Regions from separate parts of the Streptomyces sp. NBC_01384 genome, predicted to be linked through region 1. Evidence: riboswitches for the same ligand, from Rfam matches in the RefSeq annotation. Region 1 holds a riboswitch; each other region holds the start of a gene.

What was found. A riboswitch is a leader RNA that binds a small molecule or an ion and turns the genes downstream of it on or off. The one in region 1 is predicted to bind cobalamin.
Region 2: it holds a riboswitch for cobalamin, as region 1 does, so the genes downstream of both, OG747_RS44120 (CbtB-domain containing protein) here and OG747_RS09940 (cobalamin biosynthesis protein) in region 1, are expected to answer to the same signal.
Region 3: it holds a riboswitch for cobalamin, as region 1 does, so the genes downstream of both, OG747_RS12935 (prenyltransferase/squalene oxidase repeat-containing protein) here and OG747_RS09940 (cobalamin biosynthesis protein) in region 1, are expected to answer to the same signal.

What each region holds. Positions count from the first base shown of each region.
Region 1 is NZ_CP109559.1:2,211,924-2,218,909, forward strand. Features, by position in the region: gene OG747_RS09920 (class II aldolase/adducin family protein) at 1-275, opposite strand, end outside; gene OG747_RS09925 (lysozyme) at 472-1,224, shown strand; gene OG747_RS09930 (anion permease) at 1,437-2,693, shown strand; gene OG747_RS09935 (hypothetical protein) at 2,706-2,930, shown strand; cobalamin riboswitch at 3,063-3,208, shown strand; gene OG747_RS09940 (cobalamin biosynthesis protein) at 3,307-4,263, shown strand; gene OG747_RS09945 (cobyric acid synthase) at 4,260-5,792, shown strand; gene cobN (cobaltochelatase subunit CobN) at 5,789-6,986, shown strand, end outside.
Region 2 is NZ_CP109559.1:9,584,281-9,591,266, reverse strand. Features, by position in the region: gene OG747_RS44150 (L-fuconate dehydratase) at 1-308, opposite strand, end outside; gene OG747_RS44145 (FadR/GntR family transcriptional regulator) at 619-1,332, shown strand; gene OG747_RS44140 (fumarylacetoacetate hydrolase family protein) at 1,450-2,301, shown strand; gene OG747_RS44135 (aldo/keto reductase) at 2,301-3,008, shown strand; gene OG747_RS44130 (acyl-CoA dehydrogenase family protein) at 3,082-4,272, opposite strand; gene OG747_RS44125 (CbtA family protein) at 4,401-5,162, opposite strand; gene OG747_RS44120 (CbtB-domain containing protein) at 5,188-5,409, opposite strand; cobalamin riboswitch at 5,446-5,610, opposite strand; gene OG747_RS44115 (histidine phosphatase family protein) at 5,731-6,309, shown strand; gene OG747_RS44110 (nuclear transport factor 2 family protein) at 6,574-6,975, opposite strand.
Region 3 is NZ_CP109559.1:2,850,656-2,857,641, reverse strand. Features, by position in the region: gene OG747_RS12950 (ABC transporter ATP-binding protein) at 1-871, opposite strand, end outside; gene OG747_RS12945 (energy-coupling factor transporter transmembrane component T) at 868-2,073, opposite strand; gene OG747_RS12940 (SCO2322 family protein) at 2,111-2,755, opposite strand; gene OG747_RS12935 (prenyltransferase/squalene oxidase repeat-containing protein) at 2,752-4,038, opposite strand; cobalamin riboswitch at 4,149-4,284, opposite strand; gene OG747_RS12930 (nuclear transport factor 2 family protein) at 4,359-4,862, opposite strand; gene OG747_RS12925 (MBL fold metallo-hydrolase) at 4,929-5,966, opposite strand; gene OG747_RS12920 (aldehyde dehydrogenase) at 6,163-6,986, shown strand, end outside.

The DNA.
Region 1 (6,986 bases):
AGCGAACCGAGAACCTGTCGGCCGTCGAGGTCCACGCCGACGGCGTCATCGGGCGTCAGCCGGTCGTACGGCACTCCCGTCGGTGTGACCAGCACCATGTCGCCGACCCGCACCGAGACATTGCCCGACGTGCCGACGACCAGCCCGTCGGCCACCGTCCGGCGGGCCGTGGCGACGAGTTCGTCCCAGGCGTCCGCCATCTCCCGCTCCCGCGCACCCGGTGCGCCCTCCCCCACGTCCCGCACATCCCGTGCGTCCCGCCGCTGCTCAGCCATGCCGCGATCCTGTCAGGCGTGGACGTCAACCCGCCGTCGGCGAGGGCACTTTAGGCCGGAAGCCATGCGTCCGTAAGTACACATATAGGCACATATAGCCCATCCAGAACGATTGGCTGGCGATCGACGGGCTTTCGACGATCTTCCAATAACCTCTGGGGGATTTGTCGCGTACGTCGCCATTCCGGGGGGAAACATGGCCCATGATCACAAACCATTCCTTCGTCACGCCCGCGTCATCGCGGCAGCCGCCGCCGTAGCGGCGCTCATCGCAGGAGGGACCACCCTCGGCGGGGTTCCGGCCACGGCGGCGGACAAGCCCAAGGGGTACGACATCTCCTCGCACCAGAAGAACGTCGACTGGCAGAGCGCGAAAGCGAAGGGCGCCCGGTTCGTCTATGTGAAGGCCACCGAGTCCCACACCTACCGCAACCCCTACTTCGGCCGGCAGTACGAGGGGGCTCGGGACGCGGGCATACTCCGCGGCGCCTACCACTTCGCGGCGCCGGACAAGTCGTCCGGCGCCACCCAGGCCGCGTACTTCGTGCGCAACGGCGGCGCCTGGAGCGCGGACGGCCGGACGCTGCCGCCGGCGCTCGACATCGAGTACAACCCGTACGACAAGAAGCACAAGTGCTACGGCCTGAGCAAGGCCAAGCTCGTGAGCTGGATCCAGGCGTTCAGCGACGAGCTCGAACGGGAGACCGGCCGCCGCCCGGTCATCTACACGACCACACACTGGTGGAACACCTGCACCGGCGGCAGCCGCGCCTTCGCCGCGAACCATGCCCTGTGGCTCGCCCGCTACGACTCGAAGGACGCGGGCACGCTGCCGGCCGGCTGGTCGGCGTGGACGTTCTGGCAGTACGACAACAGCGGCACGCTCCCGGGTGACCAGAATCTCTTCAACGGGTCCATGGCCCGGCTCCAGCAGTTCGCGAAGGGCTAGCACTCCACGCGAGACCCCTTGAAAACCCCCTCCGGAACTCGAAATTCCGCCTTCGTTCGAACCTTCCGACCGTCCCTCCGCGACAGAGATCGACACAAGCGGAGGGGCGATCCACTGTTTGATACACCCCTAAGCCCGCCTCAGTTCACCTTCCGTTCACCCAGGTTGCCTACGGTCCACCTGCCACTGACATCAAAGAGAAGCCTGGGTAAATGGAACACATCACGCTCCTCCTCGGAATCGTGATCGTCACCGCTCTCGTGTTCGATTTCACGAACGGTTTCCACGACACTGCCAACGCGATGGCGACGACCATCTCGACCGGCGCCCTGAAGCCCAAGACGGCGGTGGCCATGGCCGCCGTGCTGAACCTCGTCGGCGCGTTCCTCTCTGTGGAGGTCGCCAAGACGATCTCCGGCGGGATCATCAATGAAGAGGGCATTCGCGTCCAGGTGATCTTCGCGGCGCTCGTCGGCGCCATCCTCTGGAATCTGCTGACCTGGCTCCTGGGCCTGCCCTCCAGTTCCTCCCACGCTCTCTTCGGTGGCCTGATCGGCGCCGCGGTCATGTCGGCCGGCTGGTCGTCGGTGAACGGCTCGACCGTCGTCACCAAGGTGCTGATCCCCGCGGTCGCCGCGCCCATCGTGGCCGGACTCGCCGCGATGCTGGCCACCCGGCTGACGTACAGGATCGGCAGCCGCACCGACGAGAAGGCGACCGCCAAGGGCTACCGCGCCGGCCAGATCGCCTCCGCCGGCCTGGTCTCGCTGGCCCACGGCACGAACGACGCCCAGAAGACGATGGGCGTCATCACCCTGGCCCTGGTCACCGGCGGCGTCATCGCCCCCGGCTCGAACCCCCCGATGTGGGTCATCGTCTCCGCCGGTACGGCCATCGCGCTCGGCACCTACCTGGGCGGCTGGCGCATCATCCGCACCCTGGGCAAGGGCCTCACCGACCTCGCGCCGCCGCAGGGCTTCGCCGCCCAGACCAGCGCCGCGACGGCCATCCTGGCCTCCTCGCACATCGGCTTCTCCCTCTCCACCACCCAGGTCTGCTCCGGCGCCGTGATGGGCTCGGGCCTCGGCCGCAAGGGCGGCGTGGTCCGCTGGTCGACCGCGACCCGGATGTTCGTCGCCTGGGGCCTGACCCTGCCGGCCGCCGGCCTGGCCGGTGCCTGCGCCGAGTTCCTGACCAAGCAGGGCACGTGGGGCATCGTCCTCACCGGCGCGCTGCTCGTCGCCGGCGCCGGCACCATCTGGAAGCTGTCCCGCCGTCAGCCGGTCACCGTCGACAACGTCAACGAGGTCGACACCGAGCCCGCGGGCGTCGTCACCACCGCGATCGCCGCGGTCACCCCGCCCCCCGCGGGCCCCGTCACCGGCGACCTGTCCGGCGACCCGTCCGGCGAACTGAAGACCACCATCCCGTCCCCGGACGCGGAGCCCACCCGCCCGGCCACGGTGTAAGGAAAGAACAGCATGCACATCGACTGGGCAGCCCTCGGCTCCGTCTTCGGAGTCAGCCTCCTGACCACCGTCGGCCTCGTCGGCCTCTTCACCCTCGGCATCGTCGGCCTCTCCAAGCGCGAGTCGGCATCCGCTCAGAGCGGCTCCGCCGCCCTCGCGGTCACCGGCGCCTACGTCTGCTTCGCGTCGTGCGCGGCGGCGGTCGCGTACGGCATCTATCTGATCGTCGGGAAGTAGCCCACAGACACCGGGCAAGTAACCCAAAACAGGCATCACTTCGCGTGGGGTGCGAGACGGATCACCGTCCCGCACCCCACTCGTATGTGGGCCTTCGCACACTCTCCCCACGCAGGTCAACAGCAAGTTGACGGCCGTTCTCACCCCGTGGTGGACTGCCGGAGCCAAGTACGGCGACATGAGAGGAAGCCGGTGTGAATCCGGCGCGGTCCCGCCACTGTCACCGGGGAAGGAAGTCCCCGTGAGCCAGGAACTCTCACCGCCGGTCTCGTCGAACCAGGGCGTGGACACCCTGAGTGAGGACATAACGCCATGCGCGGCTGCCCAAGTGCCCTGCGAGCGACGGTTCCACCCGATCTGACGGTCGGCTGACCCGGTGCGTGCCGATCGCGTCTTCGCGTACGGCGCCGCCGCCGGGCTCCTCGGCGATCTGCTGCTCGGCGATCCCCACCGGGGGCATCCGGTCGCCGCGTTCGGGCGGGCCGCGGGAACCGTGGAGCGGGTGCTGTGGCGGGACCACCGTGGGTGGGGCGCACTGCACACCGCCGTGTGTGTGGGCGGTGCCGCCGGGCTCGCCGCCGTCGCTTCCCGAGCCGTACGTCCCTCCCGCACCGCTTCCGTCGCGCTGACCGCCGCCGCCACCTGGACCGTCGTCGGGGGCACCACCCTCGGGCGGGAGGCCCGGGCGATCGGTGACGCCCTCGCCGACGGGGAGACCGAGACGGCCCGGGAGCGGCTGCCGCATCTGTGCGGGCGGGATCCCCAGGCCCTCGACGCCGCTGGAATCGCGCGCGCCGTCGTCGAGTCCGTCGCCGAGAACACCTCCGACGCGGTGGTGGGTGCGTTGGTGTGGGGGGCCGTGGGGGGAGTGCCCGGGCTGGTCGCCTTCCGTGCCGTGAACACGCTCGACGCGATGGTCGGGCACAAGTCCCCCAAGTACCGGCGGTACGGGTGGGCCTCCGCGCGGCTCGACGACGTCGCCGGGTGGCCTGGGGCACGCCTCACCGCCGTGCTCGCCGCCCTCGCGGGTGACAGTCCTCGGGGGGCGCTACGAGCCTGGCGCGCCGACGCGGGCAAGCACCCGAGTCCCAACGCCGGGCCCGTGGAGGCCTCGTTCGCGGGGGCGCTCGGGGTACGCCTCGGCGGGACCCTCGCCTACGGCGGGCGGGTCGAGCACCGGCCGGTGCTCAATGGTGCCGGGCGCGCCGTCCACGTCGACGACATCGAACGGGCCGTACGGCTGTCGCGGCGCGTGAGCTGGCTCGCGCTCGGCGTGAGTGCCGCCGGACGGCTGATGACAAAGAGGCTTCTCAGGAAGGGGCGTACGTCATGAGCGGCGGTCTGCTCGTCGCCGGCACCACCTCCGACGCCGGCAAGAGCGTCGTGACCGCCGGGATCTGCCGGTGGCTGGTGCGGCAGGGCGTCAAGGTCGCGCCCTTCAAGGCGCAGAACATGTCCCTGAACTCGTTCGTGACACGCGAGGGCGCCGAGATCGGGCGGGCGCAGGCCATGCAGGCGCAGGCCGCCCGCGTGGAGCCGACCGCGCTCATGAACCCCGTACTGCTCAAGCCGGGCAGCGACCGCAGCAGTCAGGTCGTGCTCATGGGCAAGCCCGTGGGTGAGATGACCGCGCGCGGCTACCACGGGGGGCGGCAGGAAGCCCTCCTCACCACCGTCCTGGACTGCCTCGCCGAGTTGCGGGGCACGTATGACGCGGTGATCTGTGAGGGGGCCGGCAGTCCTGCCGAGATCAATCTGCGGCGGACCGACATCGTGAACATGGGGATCGCGCGCAATGCGCGGCTGCCCGTGCTCGTCGTCGGCGACATCGACCGCGGGGGTGTGTTCGCCTCGTTCTTCGGGACGGTCGCGCTGCTGTCGCGCGAGGACCAGGAGTTCGTCGCCGGATTCCTCGTCAACAAGTTCAGGGGGGATGTCTCCCTGCTGGAGCCGGGACTCGACATGCTCCACGGCCTCACCGGGCGGCGGACGTACGGCGTCCTGCCCTTCCAGCACGGCCTCGGCATCGACGAGGAGGACGGGCTGCGGGTGTCGTTGCGGGGAGCGGTCCGGGAGTCCCGAGTGACCGCCCTCGTCGGCGAGGACGTGCTGCGGGTCGCCGTCTGCGCGATCCCGCTCATGTCCAACTTCACGGACGTGGACGCGCTGGCCGCCGAGCCGGGTGTCGTCGTGCGGTTCGTGGACCGCGCCGAGGAACTGGCCGACGCCGACCTCGTCGTCGTCCCCGGAACCCGGGGGACGGTGAAGGCGCTGGAGTGGCTGCGGACGCGCGGCCTCACGGACGCCATCGAGCGCAGGGCGGCCGAGGGGCGGCCCGTGCTGGGCATCTGCGGTGGCTTCCAGATCCTCGGCGAGCACATCGAGGACGAGGTCGAATCGCGAGCGGGGTATGTCGAGGGGCTCGGACTCCTCCCCGTACGGGTGCGGTTCGCGCGCGAGAAGACCCTCACCCGGCCCGTCGGGGAGGCACTCGGCGAGTACGTCGAGGGGTACGAGATCCACCACGGCGTCGCCGATGTCACGGGCGGCGACGCGTTCATCTCCGATGGCAATGGACACAGTTTGGACGGGTGCCGGGTCGGTGCCGTCTGGGGCACGCACTGGCACGGCTCGCTGGAGTCGGACGGATTCCGGCGTGCCTTCCTGCGCGAGGTGGCGGCCGCCGCGGGCCGTCGCTTCGTGCCGGCCGCCGACACGTCGTTCGCGGCGCTGCGCGAGGAGCAGCTCGACCGGCTCGGCGATCTGATCGAGGAACACGCGGACACGGACGCGCTGTGGCGGCTCATCGAGTCGGGCGCGCCGCAAGGACTGCCTTTCATTCCACCGGGAGCGCCCGCATGAGCACAGTGTTGTTGTTGTCGACCGCCGACACCGATCTGCTGGCGGCCCGGGCCTCCGGCGCCCCCTACCGGATCGGCAACCCGACCCGGGTGGATGTCGAGGGCGAACTGCCGTCCCTCGTCGAGGGCGTGGACATCGCCGTCGTACGGCTCCTGGGCGGCAAGCGCGCCTGGGAGGAAGGCCTGAACAAGCTGAGGGCCTCGGGCATCCCCACCGTGCTGCTCGGCGGGGAGTCCGTGCCCGACGCCGAGCTGATGGCCGAGTCGTCGGTGCCCGCCGGTGTCGTCGCCGAGGCGCTGCGCTACCTCGTCGAGGGCGGCCCGGACAACCTCGCCGAACTGGCCCGGTTCCTCTCCGACACCGTGCTGCTCACGGGTGAGGGCTTCGAGGAGCCGCGGAAGATGCCGGAGTACGGCATCCACGGCGAGCGCGCGTTCATCGAGGGCCGCCCGACCGTCGGCGTGCTCTTCTACCGGGCGCACCAACTGTCCGGCAACACCGCCTTCGTCGACACGCTGTGCGACGCGATCGAGGCGCGGGGGGCCAACGCCCTTGGCGTGTACTGCGGTTCGCTGCGCGGCGCGGACGCGGGCCTGTACGAGATCCTCGGCAAGACGGACGCGCTGGTCGCCACCGTGCTCGCGGCGGGCGGCACGCACGCCTCGCAGGCGTCGGCCGGCGGCGACGAGGAGGCCTGGGACATCGGCGCGCTCGCCGACCTGAATGTCCCTGTGCTGCAAGGACTCTGCCTGACCTCGTCCAGGAGTGCCTGGGACGCGTCGGACGCCGCCCTCTCCCCCATGGACGCGGCGATGCAGGTCGCGATCCCGGAGTTCGACGGCCGCCTCATCACGGTCCCCTTCTCCTTCAAGGAGCAGGGTCCTGACGATGTCCCGGTGTACGTCGCGGACCCCGAGCGGGCCGCCCGCGTCGCCGGGATCGCCGTACGGCACGCCCGGCTGAAGCACAAGCCGAACGCGGACAAGAAGCTCGCGCTCGTCTTCACCGCCTATCCGACCAAGCACTCGCGGGTCGGCAACGCGGTCGGCCTGGACACGCCCGCGTCGGCGGTACGGGTGCTCGACGCGCTGCGGGACGCCGGGTACGCCGTGGAAGGGCATCCCGACAACGGCGACGAGTTGATCCACCGGCTCATCAACGCCGGTGGCCACGACGTCGAATGGCTCACCGAGG
Region 2 (6,986 bases), 7.4 Mb from region 1:
GGGCCCAGCCAGCGCAGTTGGCTGTCGCTGGTCAGCCGCCGGGAGAAACCGCCGAGGTCGTTCAGGACCTCTTCCACCGGCAGGCCGACCACCAGCGGGGCCAGCGCACGTACGGCGGCGACCTCCACGTCGTTGCCGCGCCCCACGGTGAAGGCGAGCCCGTGGCCCTCGTCGCCGCCGCTCGTACGGATCGTCACATAGGCGGCCGAGTAGTCGGGTTCGGGGTTCATCGCGTCGGAGCCGTCGAGTTCCAGAGAGGTCGGGAACCGTACGTCGACCGCGTCGACGGCGCTGATCAGTTCACTCATGGTGCCCGGCATTCGCGGCCGGGAGGCCGAGGTGTCGTTTCGGGGTCATGGCAACCACCAATCGTCATGTGTCCATGGCATGTCCGTACTGCAACAGCAGCCTCCAGACATGGGATGGATTTTTTGGGCTCTGCTCGCTGCTGTGTCCATAGCTGAGACGAAAATAGTCGGACACGATCGCTTCTGACCTGCCAAGTAGGCGATAATTTCATAGTTGCGGCAGCGGGTTCAGTCATCCCATGTCTTCCTGTGTCATGGGATGTATTGCTACGGTGCCGCTGCGCACGCAATAACGAGGGGTCAGCCACGCATGTCACTGACCGACAAGGCCATCGACCGCATCAGGGACCTCATCCAGTCGGGCGAGCTGTCCCCCGGGGCCAAACTTCCGCCCGAGCAACAGCTCGCCGCGGAGTTGGGTCTGTCCCGCAACCTGATGCGGGAAGCGGTGAAGGCGCTGGTCGTCGCGCGGGTGCTGGAGATCCGGCGCGGGGACGGCACCTACGTGACCAGTCTGGAACCGGAGCTGCTGCTGAGCAGCATCGGGTCCGCGGTGGAGTTGCTGCGTGGCGACACGTTGCTGGAGCTCACCGAGGTGCGCCGACTGTTCGAGCCGGTCGCCACGGCGCTGGCCGCCACCCGGATCTCGGCCACCGAGCTCGGCGAGGTGGAGCGGCACCTGGACGCGATGCGGACGGCCCGCGACGACGTGGAGCGCCTCAACGAGCACGACGCCGCCTTCCACCGGGCCGTGGTCGCGGCCACCGGCAACGCCACGCTGGCCACCCTCCTGGAGGGCATCTCCGGCCGGACGCTGCGCGCCCGTGTCTGGCGGGGACTGGTCGACGACAACGCCGCCGGCCGCACCCTCGCCGAACACGAGGCGATCTACCAAGCGCTGGCCGACGGTGATGCCGTGCTCGCCCAGGCGGCGGCGCTGATGCACGTCAGCACCACCGAGCGGTGGCTGCGCGAGCACCTGGAACGGGACAGTCGGCTCCCCGGGGACGGTTCAGCCGTGTAGGTGCTTCCTCTCTGACTACTGGTGCGCCCTTTGTCCCTTTTCATTCCTTATGTCTCGCTCTCGGGTACCGAATTGCCGGTCACCGGGCGGGCATGTTCACCTCACCGAGGAGTACCGATGAGATTTCTGCGCGTGGGCCCGGCTGGCTCCGAGCGGCCCGTGTTCCTGGACTCCGACGGCACCGCGAGAGATCTGAGTCCGCTGACCGTCGACATCGACGGAGCGTTCCTGGCCGAGGGCGGCGTGGAACGCGTCCGTGCCGCCCTGGCCGAGAACGTGCTGCCGCGCACGGACATCGCCGGCCGGCGGGTCGGCGCCCCGGTCGCACGCCCCGGCAAGGTGGTGTGCATCGGGCTCAACTACGTCGATCATGCTGAGGAGACGGCGACACCGCCCCCTGCCGAACCGGTCGTCTTCATGAAGGCTGCCAACACGGTCGTCGGCCCCGACGACACCGTGCTCGTACCGCGCACCAGTGAGAAGACGGACTACGAGATCGAACTCGCCGTGGTCATCGGCCGCACGGCGCGCTACCTGGGCTCGCCGGAGGCGGCCGACGACGTCATCGCGGGCTACGCGATCGCCGACGACGTCACCGAGCGGGCCTTCCAGCACGAGCGGGGCGGGCAGTGGGACAAGGGCAAATCCTGCGAGACCTTCAACCCGCTCGGCCCCTGGCTGGTCACCCCCGACGAGACCGGCGACCCGCAGGGGCTGGCCATGCGACTGTGGGTCAACGGCGAACTGCGCCAGGACGGCCACACCAAGAACATGATCTTCGGGGTGCGCCACATCGTCTGGTACCTGAGCCAGTTCATGGTGCTGGACCCCGGAGACGTGATCAGCACCGGCACCCCGGCCGGCGTGGCCTTCGGCGCCAACGACTTCCCCTATCTGGGCGCCGGTGACGTGGTCGAGGTGGAGATCGACCGGCTCGGCCGCCAGCGGCACGTCCTCGGACAGGCCTGATGACCTCCGCGCGCCTGCCCTGGTTCACCGAGCGCGTCCCGCTCGGCCGCTCCGGGGCCACCGTCAGCCGTATCGGCCTGGGCACCGCACCGCTGGCCGGGCTGTTCTCGGCGGTCGGCGACGAGCAGGCCACCGCCACGCTCGACGCCGCCTGGACGGCCGGTGTCCGGTACTTCGACACCGCCCCGCACTACGGCGCCGGGCTCGCGGAACGGCGGCTGGGATCCTTCCTCGCCGACACCGGCCGCCCGCGCGCCGAGTTCACCGTGTCCACAAAGGTGGGACGGCTGCTTGTGCCGGGCGACGCCGCCCTCGGGGACGAGGCGTTCCACGGCGAACGCGGGCTGGTCCGGGTGCGCGACTACAGCGCCGAGGGCGTCTACCGTTCGCTCGCCGAGAGCCTTGAGCGGTCCGGTCTCGAAGCCTTCGACACGGTCCTGATCCACGACCCGGACGACCACTGGGAGGACGCGGTCACGGGGGCGTACCCGGCACTGGCCCGGCTGCGCGACCAGGGAGCGGTCCGGGCGATCGGCGCGGGCATGAACCAGACGGCGATGCTCACCCGCTTCGTCACCGAGACCGACCTCGACTGCACACTTGTCGCCGGCCGCCCAGCAGCCGCCCATCAGGACCGACGAGGGGATGAACCTCGGCTCCGCCTACCCCCGCGACCGATCAACGGCCGCCCGCGCGGAATGCATTGAAGTGATGCGCCGTCATCTCTGAGAACCAACGGCGATCTTGGTGCCAACCAGCCCTCTTTTGTGCCAACTCAGGTTAACGCCGTACCCTCGGCATCCCCAGCCCGATCCACGAGATGATTTCGCGCTGGATCTCGTTGTTCCCGCCGCCGAAGGTGAAGATCACCGCCGAGCGGTAGCCGCGTTCCAGCTCGCCGTGCAGGACCGCACCCGCCGAGCCCTCCTGGAGCACACCGGGTGCGGCGACGATCTCCATGAGCCAGGCGTACGCGTCCCGGCGCGCCTCGGAGCCGTACACCTTGACCGCGGAGGCGTCCTGCGGGGTGAGGGTTCCCTCCTGGACGGCGTTCACCATCTGCCAGTTCAGAAGCTTCATGGCGTCGAGCTTGGTGTGGGTCCGGGCGAGGCGGCGGCGTACCCAGGGGAGGTCGGCGACGCGACGGCCGTCGGCGAGTTTGGTCTCCATGGCCCAGCGCTGGACGTCGTGCAGGGCGCGGATCGCCATGGTGCCGTGCGCGGCGAGGGTGACCCGCTCATGGTTGAGCTGGTTGGTGATCAGTCGCCAGCCCTTGTTCTCCTCGCCGACCCGGCGGGAGACGGGGACGCGGATGTTCTCGTAGTAGCTGGCGGTGGTGTCGTGCGAGGCGAGGGTGTTGATGAGGGTGCAGGAGTAGCCGGGGTCGGAGGTCGGCACGAGGAGCATGGTGATGCCCTTGTGCGGCGGGGCGTCCGGGTCGGTGCGCACCGCCAGCCAGACCCAGTCCGCCGTGTCGCCGTTGGTGGTCCAGATCTTCTGCCCGTTGACCATGTAGTGCCCGGTGGCCTCGTCGCCCTCCCGTACGGCCTTGGTCTTGAGCGCCGCCAGGTCGGTGCCCGCGTCGGGCTCGCTGTAGCCGATCGCGAAGTCGATCTCGCCGGAGAGGATCTTGGGCAGGAAGTACTCCTTCTGCTCCTCGGTGCCGAATTGCATGATCGTCGGGCCGACGGTGTTCAGCGCCATCAGGGGCAGTGGTACGCCCGCCTGGGCGGCTTCATCGAAGAAGATGAACTGCTCCAGCGGGGTCAGCCCCCGCCCGCCGTACTCCTTGGGCCAGCCCACCCCGAGCCAGCCGTCCGTGCCGAGCCGCCGGATCGTCTCGCGGTAGAACCGCTTCTGGGCCGCCGGGTCGCCATACCGGGCGTACGCATGGTCGGGCACCAACTCGGCGAAGTAGCCGCGCAGTTCGGTCCGCAGCCGCTGCTGCTCTGGCGTGTATTCGAGATGCACGGCGCCTCCTGGCTCCCCAAGGCCGGACCTGACGGCGCACACCGTAGAACGTGTTTCAGAAATTGGGAATGCCGAGGACGTACGAGAAGGGCGGGCCCGGACGTCCGGGCCCGCCCTTCTCCACCCGCTCAGTGGGCGACGGGGGTTGCCTCCGGGGCGACCTCCTTCTTCACCGTGGCCGGTTTCGGGGACAGCACCCGCTCCGCCAGGAACCCGAAGACGAGCCCGAAGGCGGTCCACAGGGTCAGCTGGATGGCCAGTGCCGCGAGGCGGAACTGCCAGAGCAGGGTGGCGGAGAAGTCCTTCGGGACCTCGTTCACGGCCGGCAGGAACGCGTACGCGAGCCCGATGGCGAGGACGAGGAACGCGCCCGCCGCCAGCGTCGCGTTCCAGTTGCCCAGGCGCGGCGCGAGGCGCTTGCCCAGGATGACGGCGGCGACGGCGAGCAGCACGCTGAGCACCATCATGAGGAAGTACAGGGTCGTGCGCTTGCCGATGGTGTCGGGGTCGCCGACGGACGGCGGGTTGGCGGGGTATTTCAGGAACGGCACGACATAGACGGCGAGCAGGCCCGCGGCCGACAGGAGCAGCGCGCTCGCGCGCGGCCCGAAACGGCCGATCCTGCCGAGCGCGAAGCAGTACGCGAGGGCGGCGATACCGCCGAACGCGACCCCGTAGACGAGGACACCGGTGGCCAGGCCGCCGGTGGACTGCATCGTGCGACTGACGGCTTCCATGCCGTGCTCGTGCGTGTGCGCATCCTCGTAGGCGATGGCCGAGTCCACGCGCGGCTCACCCAGGAAGTAGGCGACGACCAGGGCGAGCAGGCCCGCGGCGAGACCCGCGAGCATGCCACGCACCAGAAGGTTTCTTACGGTTGCCGAGTTCATGTGCTCGTGCGTTTCCGCGTCGCCGTCAGTGGCAGGGGAAGCCGAGCAGGTGGCGGGCGTCGTGGACCCACTCGTGGACGTTCTCGCCGGACACGAGGGAGGTGGCGCCCTGTTCGGCGCCGACGAAGTAGAGCAGGACCAGCATCAGGATGCCGAAGAAGACCGCCCAGGGGGCGATCGCACCGATCGGCAGCTTCGCGGGAACGGCGGTGGGGGTAACGGTCGGCTGAGCGACGGACTGCGCCATGGGGCAGAACCTCCTGGGGAACTCGCGTCCCATCTTGGTGGTGCACAGGACGACGGCCGCGGGTCTGACTTGCTCGACCTCCACCACCCCTGGCGGGAGTGGTTCGTGCTGGGCTTACAGTGGCGCGACCGTGCCGGATTCCCACCGGACTTCCGCCGAACCGTCGTCAATATCGTCGAGACCGTACCGCGAAGCCGGGCTCCGGCCAAGAGCGCATAAAGAGAGACGACGTGCGCCCTGCGGCCGGGGGCGGCACCGGCTTCCCTTGCCCGGCAAGGATTCTGGTCACGGAAGACCGCACCAGCACGCGAGAGTGGACGTATGACAAGCCGAGTGATCTTGATCTCAGCCGCGATCAGCGCGGCGCTGCGCGAGGCCCGCTTCGACGAGGGAGGCCGGGTCGACGCCGCCGGACTGCGGCTCGCGCGGGCGGCCGCGGGTGCGGTGCCCGACGCGGAGCGGCTGTGGGTCTCCCCCACTGTCCGGTGCCGCGAGACCGCGGACGCGCTGGGCCTCGACGCGGTGGTGGACGCATGGGAGTTGGCCCCTCTGGACGTGGGCCGCTGGCGTGGCGCGACCCTGGAGGAGGTCAGCGCGAAGGAGCCGGAGGCGGTGGCCCGGTGGCTGGCCGATCCCGGTGCGGCGCCGCACGGCGGTGAGTCGGTGCGGGCGTTCTGCGAGAGGGTGGCGGGCCGCCTCGATACGGCCGCGGAGTTCACGGGCCGGACCGTGGCCGTGGTCGAGCCGGAGGTCGTACGGGCTCTGGTGGTTCGGGTGTTGGGGGCGCCGGAGTCGGCATTCTGGCGGGTCGACGTGCCGCCCCTGACCGCCACGGAGTTCAGCGGCCGCGCGGGGCGCTGGAACGTACGGGCCGGACGGCCGCTCGCGGAGCCGGCGTGAACCGGTCCGAGACGGTGCCCGGGTGCGCGGCTCAGCGTCGCGAGGAAGTCCGTGCGGGCCGGGGCACACTCACGGCAGGCCTTCGCGCTGCCCCGCGCACCGGGGCACTCGCCGTCGCCGCGACGCGCGGGTAGCCGAAGGAGAGCGCGTCAAACCCGCAGCGTCACGGACGAGTTCCCGGGCCGAGCACCGTGGGCCGGAAACGCCGGCAGCGGCCGCGCCTGCTGGACGGCTGCCCGGTTCGCAGGCGCGAGCGGGCGCCGGCTACGCGCCCGTCGCCTCCGCCGCCTCCCGTGAGATCTGTTCGAACTGCGCGCCCATCGCCTCGGAGAGCGCATGGGCCGCCGAGAGCGGGCGGACCATCACCATCAGGTCGTCGATCCTGCCGTCCTCGTCGAAGTGCAGGAAGTCGCAGCCGTTGAGTTCCTTGTCGCCCACCTTCGCGGTGAAGACCAGCGCGTGGTCACGGCCGTCGGCACCGGCGATCTCGCGTACGTAGCGGAAGTCGGTGAAGACGCGGGAGACGCCGCGCAGGATCGCCGCGGTGATCGCCTTGCCCGGGTACGGCTTGAAGGCGACGGGGCTGGTGAACACGACGTCGTCGGCCAGCATGTCCTCGATCGCGGCGAGGTCGCCCTCCTCCACGGCCTTCCGGAAGGGGTGCATCCGAGTCCCAC
Region 3 (6,986 bases), 640 kb from region 1:
GGGGAGGCGGGGGAGGTTCGACGCCGGGCGCCGGGGGCGTCCTCTCCGGTACGAGGTTCGCGAGTCGCTCCCGCAGGGTCCCCGCCCTGCGTCGTGCGTCGCGCACCGTGAGGGGGAGCGGGGACCAGTCGGCCAGCCGGCCCAGGTCCACCACCGGCGGGTACACCGGGGAGACGGCCATGATCTCGGACGGGGTGCCGAGGAGCGGGGCGGCGCCCGGGGAGGGGAGGAGGGCGACCTGGTCGGCGTACTGGATGACGCGTTCGAGGCGGTGCTCGGCCATCAGGACGGTGGTGCCGAGGTCGTGGACGAGTCGTTGCAGGACGGCGAGGACCTCTTCGGCGGCGGCAGGGTCCAGGGCAGACGTGGGCTCGTCGAGGACCAGGACCCTCGGGTGCGGGGTGAGGACCGAGCCGATGGCCACGCGTTGCTGCTGGCCGCCGGAGAGCGTGGCGATCGGGCGCTCGCGCAGGTCCGCCAGGCCCAGCAGGTCCAGAGTCTCCTCGACGCGACGGCGCATCACGGCCGGGGCCAGACCCAACGACTCCATGCCGTACGCGAGTTCGTCCTCGACCGTGTCCGTCACGAAGTGGGACAGCGGGTCCTGGCCCACCGTTCCGACGACGTCCGCGAGTTCGCGGGGCTTGTGGGTACGGGTGTCCCGTCCCGCGACCGTGACCCGGCCGCGCAGGGTGCCGCCCGTGAAGTGGGGGACGAGGCCGCTGACCGCGCCGAGAACGGTGGACTTGCCGACGCCGGAGGGCCCGACGAGCAGGACCAGTTCGCCTTCGGGGACCTCGAAGTCCACGCCCCGGACGGTGGGTTCGGCTGCTCCGTCGTACGTCACGGAGACATCCTCGAAGCGGATCATGAGGGTTCCTGGGGAGTGGAGGGGTCTTTGGGGAGCGGGGCTGTGAAGGCGGGGAGGAGGCCGAGCAGGATCGCCGCCGCCGGCCAGAGGGGGAGAGCGGGGGCCACGAGGGGGACGACGCCGGGGCGCAGGGCCGTGGGATCGTACGCGGCGGAGACGATCAGCCCGGCCGCGACGGTGGCGCCGGAACCCGCCACCAGCCAGGCCCGTACGCCCCACACCTCCGGGCGGTAGCGCGTGCGGGGTGAGCGGCGGCCGCCCAGCCGGAGGCCACCGAGCGTCGCGGTCAGTCCGGCGAGCAGCACGGGCAGGCCGTAGCTGCCGCCCTCGGCGGTCAGTACTCCGTACGTGCCCGCGCAGACGCCCAGCAGGCCGCCCAGCGTCAGGACGGTGTTCGCACGGCGGACCATGGGCGCAACCTCGGCGGTCCGCCCGTAGCCGCGGGCGTCCATCGCCGCCGCGAGGGCGACCGAGCGCTCCAACGCGCCCTCCAGGACCGGGAGTCCCACGTGCAGCAGACCGCGCAGGCCCCGGTCGGGGCGGCCCCGCAGGCGGCGGGCGGCGCGGAGCCGTTGTACGTCCGCGATCAGATTCGGCGCGAACGTCAGCGCGACGACCACCGCCACGCCCGCCTCGTACAGGGCGCCGGGGAGTGACTTCAGCAGCCGCGCGGGGTTGGCCAGGGCGTTCGCCGCGCCTACGCAGATGAGGAGCGTGGCCAGTTTCAGGCCGTCGTACAGCGCGAAGAGCAGGCCCTCGGCGGTGACCCGGCCGCCGATGCGGATGCCTTGGGCCCAGTGGGGGAGGGGGACCTCGGGGAGCGTGACGAGGAGGTGGCTGCCGGGGATGGGGGAGCCGAGGAGGACGGCGAAGGCGAGGCGGATGGTGAGGACGGCGAGCCCGAGCTTGATGAACGCGGTGTAGGAGTGGGCCCAGGGCGCGTCGGTTCGGTGGGTGGCCACCACGTAGCCGGCTACGCCTATGAGGAGGGTGAGGAGGAGGGGGTTGGTGGTGCGGGAGGCGGCTGTTCCCAGGCCAAGGGCCCAGATCCACCAGGTGGCTGGGGGGAGGGTGTTGGCGCGGGTCGCTCTGGGGGCGCGGGTACGACGGTGCGGTGGGCGCCGGCTTTGAACGGCAGCGGCAGCGGCAGCCTGTGCGGTGGGCGTAGTCGCCCCTGTTGGGGTCGCGTCCTCTGTTGTCATTGGCTTCACCCCCGATGTCATTGCTTTCACCCCCGCTTCAGGACCGGCGGCGGCGTGTCTGCCAGATGGCCGCACCGCCCAGCACGGCCACCGTGGCGATTCCTGCCAGGAGGCCCACCGACGGACCGTGAGGGGTGGGTTCGGCCTTGGCCGGCTCGGAACTCGGGGTGTGTGAGGTCGTGACCTGGTCGCCGCAGCCCGTTCGGGGGTAGCCCGCGATGGCGCACAGGAGGGCGTTGGTGTCGTAGCGGAGGGGCGTGGCGACCGTGGCGAGGGCCTCGGCGGTTGTCGCGTCGGTGGGGACGCGGGCGCAGGCCGTGCGCGGCGTCGGCGGAATCTCGCCGGACGGCGCGTCCGCGGTGGTGCCGGAGTCGATGACCAGGGCCACCCGCTTCCGGCCGGACCGGGCGGGCGTCTTGGCGCAGATGGACGCGAAGTCGGCGTTTCCGCGCGGCTTCGAGGCGTCCTGCGAGTCCGCGCTCACCGCGAAACGGAACCCCTCGACGTCGCCGTCGGACGGCCGTGCGGTCGACGGCCCTTGCGTCGCGTACGTCCACTTCCCGCCGGTCAGGTCCCAGAAGGACCAGTAGCGGTAGCCGACGGCCTGGGCCTGCCCCGCCGCCGTGCCGAGCACGAGGAGGAGCAGGGCCAGGACCCACGCCGCCCTGCCGCGCCGCCTCACGGCTGCGGCTGCTTCTTGCGGGCGCTGATCAGGAAGCCGATGCCGATACCGGCGACGAGACAGACGCCGACGGTCCACCAGACGCCGAATCCCTTGCCGTCTCCCTTGCCGTCTCCCTTGTCGTCTGCCTTGTCGTCGTTCTTGTGCCGCTCGGGCGTGGTGGCCGTGTAGGTGTACGACCGCACCGCCGGGCCCGTCGCGTTGAGCTGCTTGACCAGGTCCGCGCCGCCGAAGTCACGCGGGTCCGTGCCGGTGGCGCGGGCGGCGAAGATGAGCTGGGCGTATGCGGCCGGGCCGGCCTGCGCCGCCCAGGCGCCGGAGTTCTTCTCCAGCCAGGCCAGGGGCCTCTTCGTGTACTTGCCGTAGCCCCCGGCGGCGAGCGCGACGACCGCGTCCGCGGTGTTGCCGTAGTCGGGCTGGTCCTTGGCGCCGGGCATCGCCGACTTCAGGTAGGGCACCTTGAGCAGGGCGTTGTAGAGATAGGACGCGCCATTGCGCGCCGCCAGGTCCGGGGTGAGTTTCCCCTCGTTCGCGCAGATGTGGCCGTACGACTGCGGCTTCGCGGCCGTCGTCACGAACCCCTTGCCGAGGGAGCCCAGCACCGCCGCGGCCGTCGCGTCCGCGTTCGCCGCGAGTTTCCCCCGCTTGTCGGGCTGGTAGGCGAAGCCGCCCGCGTCGTCGGTCTTGGTGTCGCACGCGATCGACAGCTTCACCAGCACGTCGTACGGGGACTTGCCCTCGCCGGACTTCACGTTCCCGGACTTCACGTTCCCGGGCTTCTCGCCCGCCGCGGCCAGCGCCCCGATCACCACGGACGTGGAGTTCGCGTCGCTCGCCCCGCCCGCCGTGTAGCCCCAGCCGCCGTCCTTGTTCTGCACGGACTTCAGCCAGCTGACGGCCCTGCCCGTCGCGTCGTCGTGCCCGCCGAGCGCGGTGAGGGCCTGTACGGCCGCCGCGGTGTTGTTGGTGTCGACCATCGTCTTGGCGTCGCACTTCGCCGTCGCGTCGGCGCGGTACGCGGGGAAGGCGCCGGTCGCGCACTGCTGCCCGGCCAGCCAGTCGACGGCCTTGGCCGCGGGCTTCACGCCGACGGTGTGCTGGGCGAGCAGCGCGAGGGACTGCCGCCAGACGCCGTCGTAGGTGGGGTCGGTGGTGCCGTAGAGGCCGGAGGGTATTGATGGGGAGGGTGAAGGCGAGACGCCTTCGGCGACGGCGGCCGGGGCCAGGGCCGTACCGATCGCTACGGTGGCGGCCAGTACCGCGGCGCTGCGGCGAACAATCATGACTCTCCCTGCGGGGAGCCGGGCAGCACCGGGCACGGCTTGGCCCGAGCGGCTCCGGCCCCGTATACCTCGACGGTGCCGGCCACCGACGGGCTGCCGATGGCACGAGCCGGTCACGTCCCGGACGAGGCGATCCGGCTTACCACCCGACAGGGCGTGGGCGGTTCACGGTTGCGGGTCAGCGCCGGAATCGCACCGGCTTCTCCGCGTACGGGGGCGATGACGACCTGCTTACTGTACTCGCCCGTAGGAATCGCCTGAGGGGTCGGCAACCGCTCGCCGAGGTCGGCGCACGGGATGGCGTACGAGGAGGGGCTCGACTACGCGGCCGGGGGTGACTGACGGGGTTCGACGACGGGGGTGGGTCCGCCGAACGGCAGGAACAGGGTGCGGGACGCGAGCAGCCAGGTGTCGCCGACCTTGCGGAAGGTGTCTTCGATGGGGGTCCCCCCGCTCGAGCGAAGCCGAGAGTGGGGGAGGCCGATCTGAACGGGAGGTCCGGCCGGGACCATGCCGCCGGTGTGGCCGTCGACGCGGTAGGTGGTGAAGTACGAGGTGGCACTTGCCTGGGTCGGTGAGGCCACGGTGACCAGGATGTTCGTCATGACGCGCCGCGAGAGCCGGTCGGCGGGGCGGGAGGCGAAGTACGCGCGCAGGGCCGCACGCCCCTCGACGAGCCGGTCGCCCTCCGGCCACTGCCAGACGCCGTCCTCGGTGAACAGCTCGGCGACCGTGCTCGGTTCACCCAGGTCCAGTCGGCGCACGAGGTCGAGGACGAGCCGCTCGCAGGCGCGCTCGGCGAGAAGTTCTTCCATGGGGATCATGGGACCGTTGCTATCAGCTCGGGGCCGCCGCCACCAACGGATTACCAGCCCACGTACGTCCACGTGCTACAGCGCCACGTACGTCACCGGATCGCTGCCCGCCACCGACTCCGCGCGCCCCATCTTCACCAGGCGGCGCACATGGGCCTCGGCCTCCGAGACCGCGATGTTCCTTGAGATGAAGGGGATCTGCTCCCAGGGGCGGTTCCACTCCATGCGCTCGGCGAGCTGCCAGGCGGTGAGAGGGGTGGAGAGGAGGGAGAGGAGATCGGCGAGGCGCTCCTCGTGGTGCGCGAGCAACTCCCGTACGCGGCCCGGCGCGTCGGTGAAGGCGTGCTGGTGGGCCGGGAGCACCTCGGCCGGGTTCAGCCGGCCGACGCGCTCCAGGGCGTCGAGGTAGTCGCCGAGGGGGTCGGCGACGGTGGCGTCGTCCGGATCCTCGTACAGACCGATGTGCGGAGTGATCCGCGGAAGCAGATGGTCGCCGGAGAAGAGGCGGCCGTGGCCGGGGAGCCCGGCCGGGTGGGTCTCCTCCAGGTGGAGGCAGACGTGGCCCGGCGTGTGGCCGGGGGTCCAGATCGCGCGCAGGCGCCGGCCCGCCAGGTCGAGGAGTTCGCCGGGGACGATCTCGCGGTCGGGGAGCGCGGGGGCGAAGGCGGGCAGGCCGGTGGAGAGCCGTGTCGTGCGCGCCTCGCGCAGGAGCGCCACGTGCTCCTCGGGTGCGCCCGAGGCCACCAGCTTGTCCATCATGAAGGCGAACCAGCGCTCGGGCCGGTTCTCCCGCGTCCGCCGTACGATCGCGGTGTCCAGCGCGTGCATCGCGATCCACGCCCCGGAGGCCTCCCGCACCTTGCCCGACAGACCGTGGTGGTCGGGGTGGTGGTGGGTGATGACCACGCCGTGCACCTCGGCGACGGCGATGCCGCAGGCGGTGAGCCCGGCGGTGAGGGTGTCCCAGGAGGTCGGGTCGTCCCAGCCGGTGTCGATCAGCACAGGGCCCCGGTCGGTGTCGACGAGGTGGACCAGCGTGGTTCCCAGGGGGTTGTCGGGGATGGGGACCTTGATGGACCGTACGCCCCCGCCGTGATCGGTCACCTGCGTCATCGGTTCCCACCTATCGCCGTGTACCGGCCACTATAACTAGAACCCATTCCAATGGGTGCCCAAAACAACCGTTGGGGCTCACCTCGCACCCGTGGACTCCGTCGGCGGGACCTGGTATCAGTTCTCCTATCTGATGAAGCGTCAGATGAAGCGGCGGATGACGTGTCGGGGAAGCCCGTCGGGGAGGCGGTCGGTCATGACCGAGCTCGTGGAACACGGACAGCTGTTCATCGGCGGGGAGTTGACGGACCCCCTGGGCAAGGACGTCATCGAGGTGATCTCGCCGCACACCGAAGAGGTCATCGGACGCGTCCCGCACGCCTCCACCGGCGACGTCGACCGGGCGGTCGCCGCCGCGCGCAAGGCCTTCGACGAGGGGCCCTGGCCGCGGATGAGCCTCGACGAGCGGATCGAGGTCGTCGCCCGGATCAAGGACGCGATCGCCGTCCGGCACGAGGAGATCGCCCGTGTCATCTCCTCCGAGAACGGCTCCCCGTACTCCTGGAGCGTCCTCGCGCAGGCCCTGGGCGCGATGATGGTGTGGGACGCGGCGCTCACGGTCGCCCGCGGCTTCACATACGAGGAGGCACGCGACGGAGTGCTCGGGCGCATCCTCGTCCGGCGCGAGCCGGTGGGCGTGGTCGCGGCCGTGGTCCCCTGGAACGTGCCGCAGTTCGTGGCGGCCGCCAAGCTCGCGCCCGCGCTGCTGACCGGCTGCACCGTCGTACTGAAGCCGTCGCCCGAATCCCCCCTGGACGCTTACCTCTTGGGTGAGATCGCCAAGGAGGCCGGGCTGCCGGAGGGCGTCCTGTCGATCCTTCCGGCGGACCGCGAGGTGAGCGAGTACCTGGTCGGGCATCCCGGCGTCGACAAGGTCTCCTTCACCGGGTCGGTCGCGGCCGGCAAGCGCGTGATGGAGGTGGCCTCGCGCAACCTCACGCGCGTGACGCTGGAGCTGGGCGGGAAGTCGGCGGCCGTGGTGCTGCCCGACGCGGACCTCGCCACCGCCGTCCCCGGGAT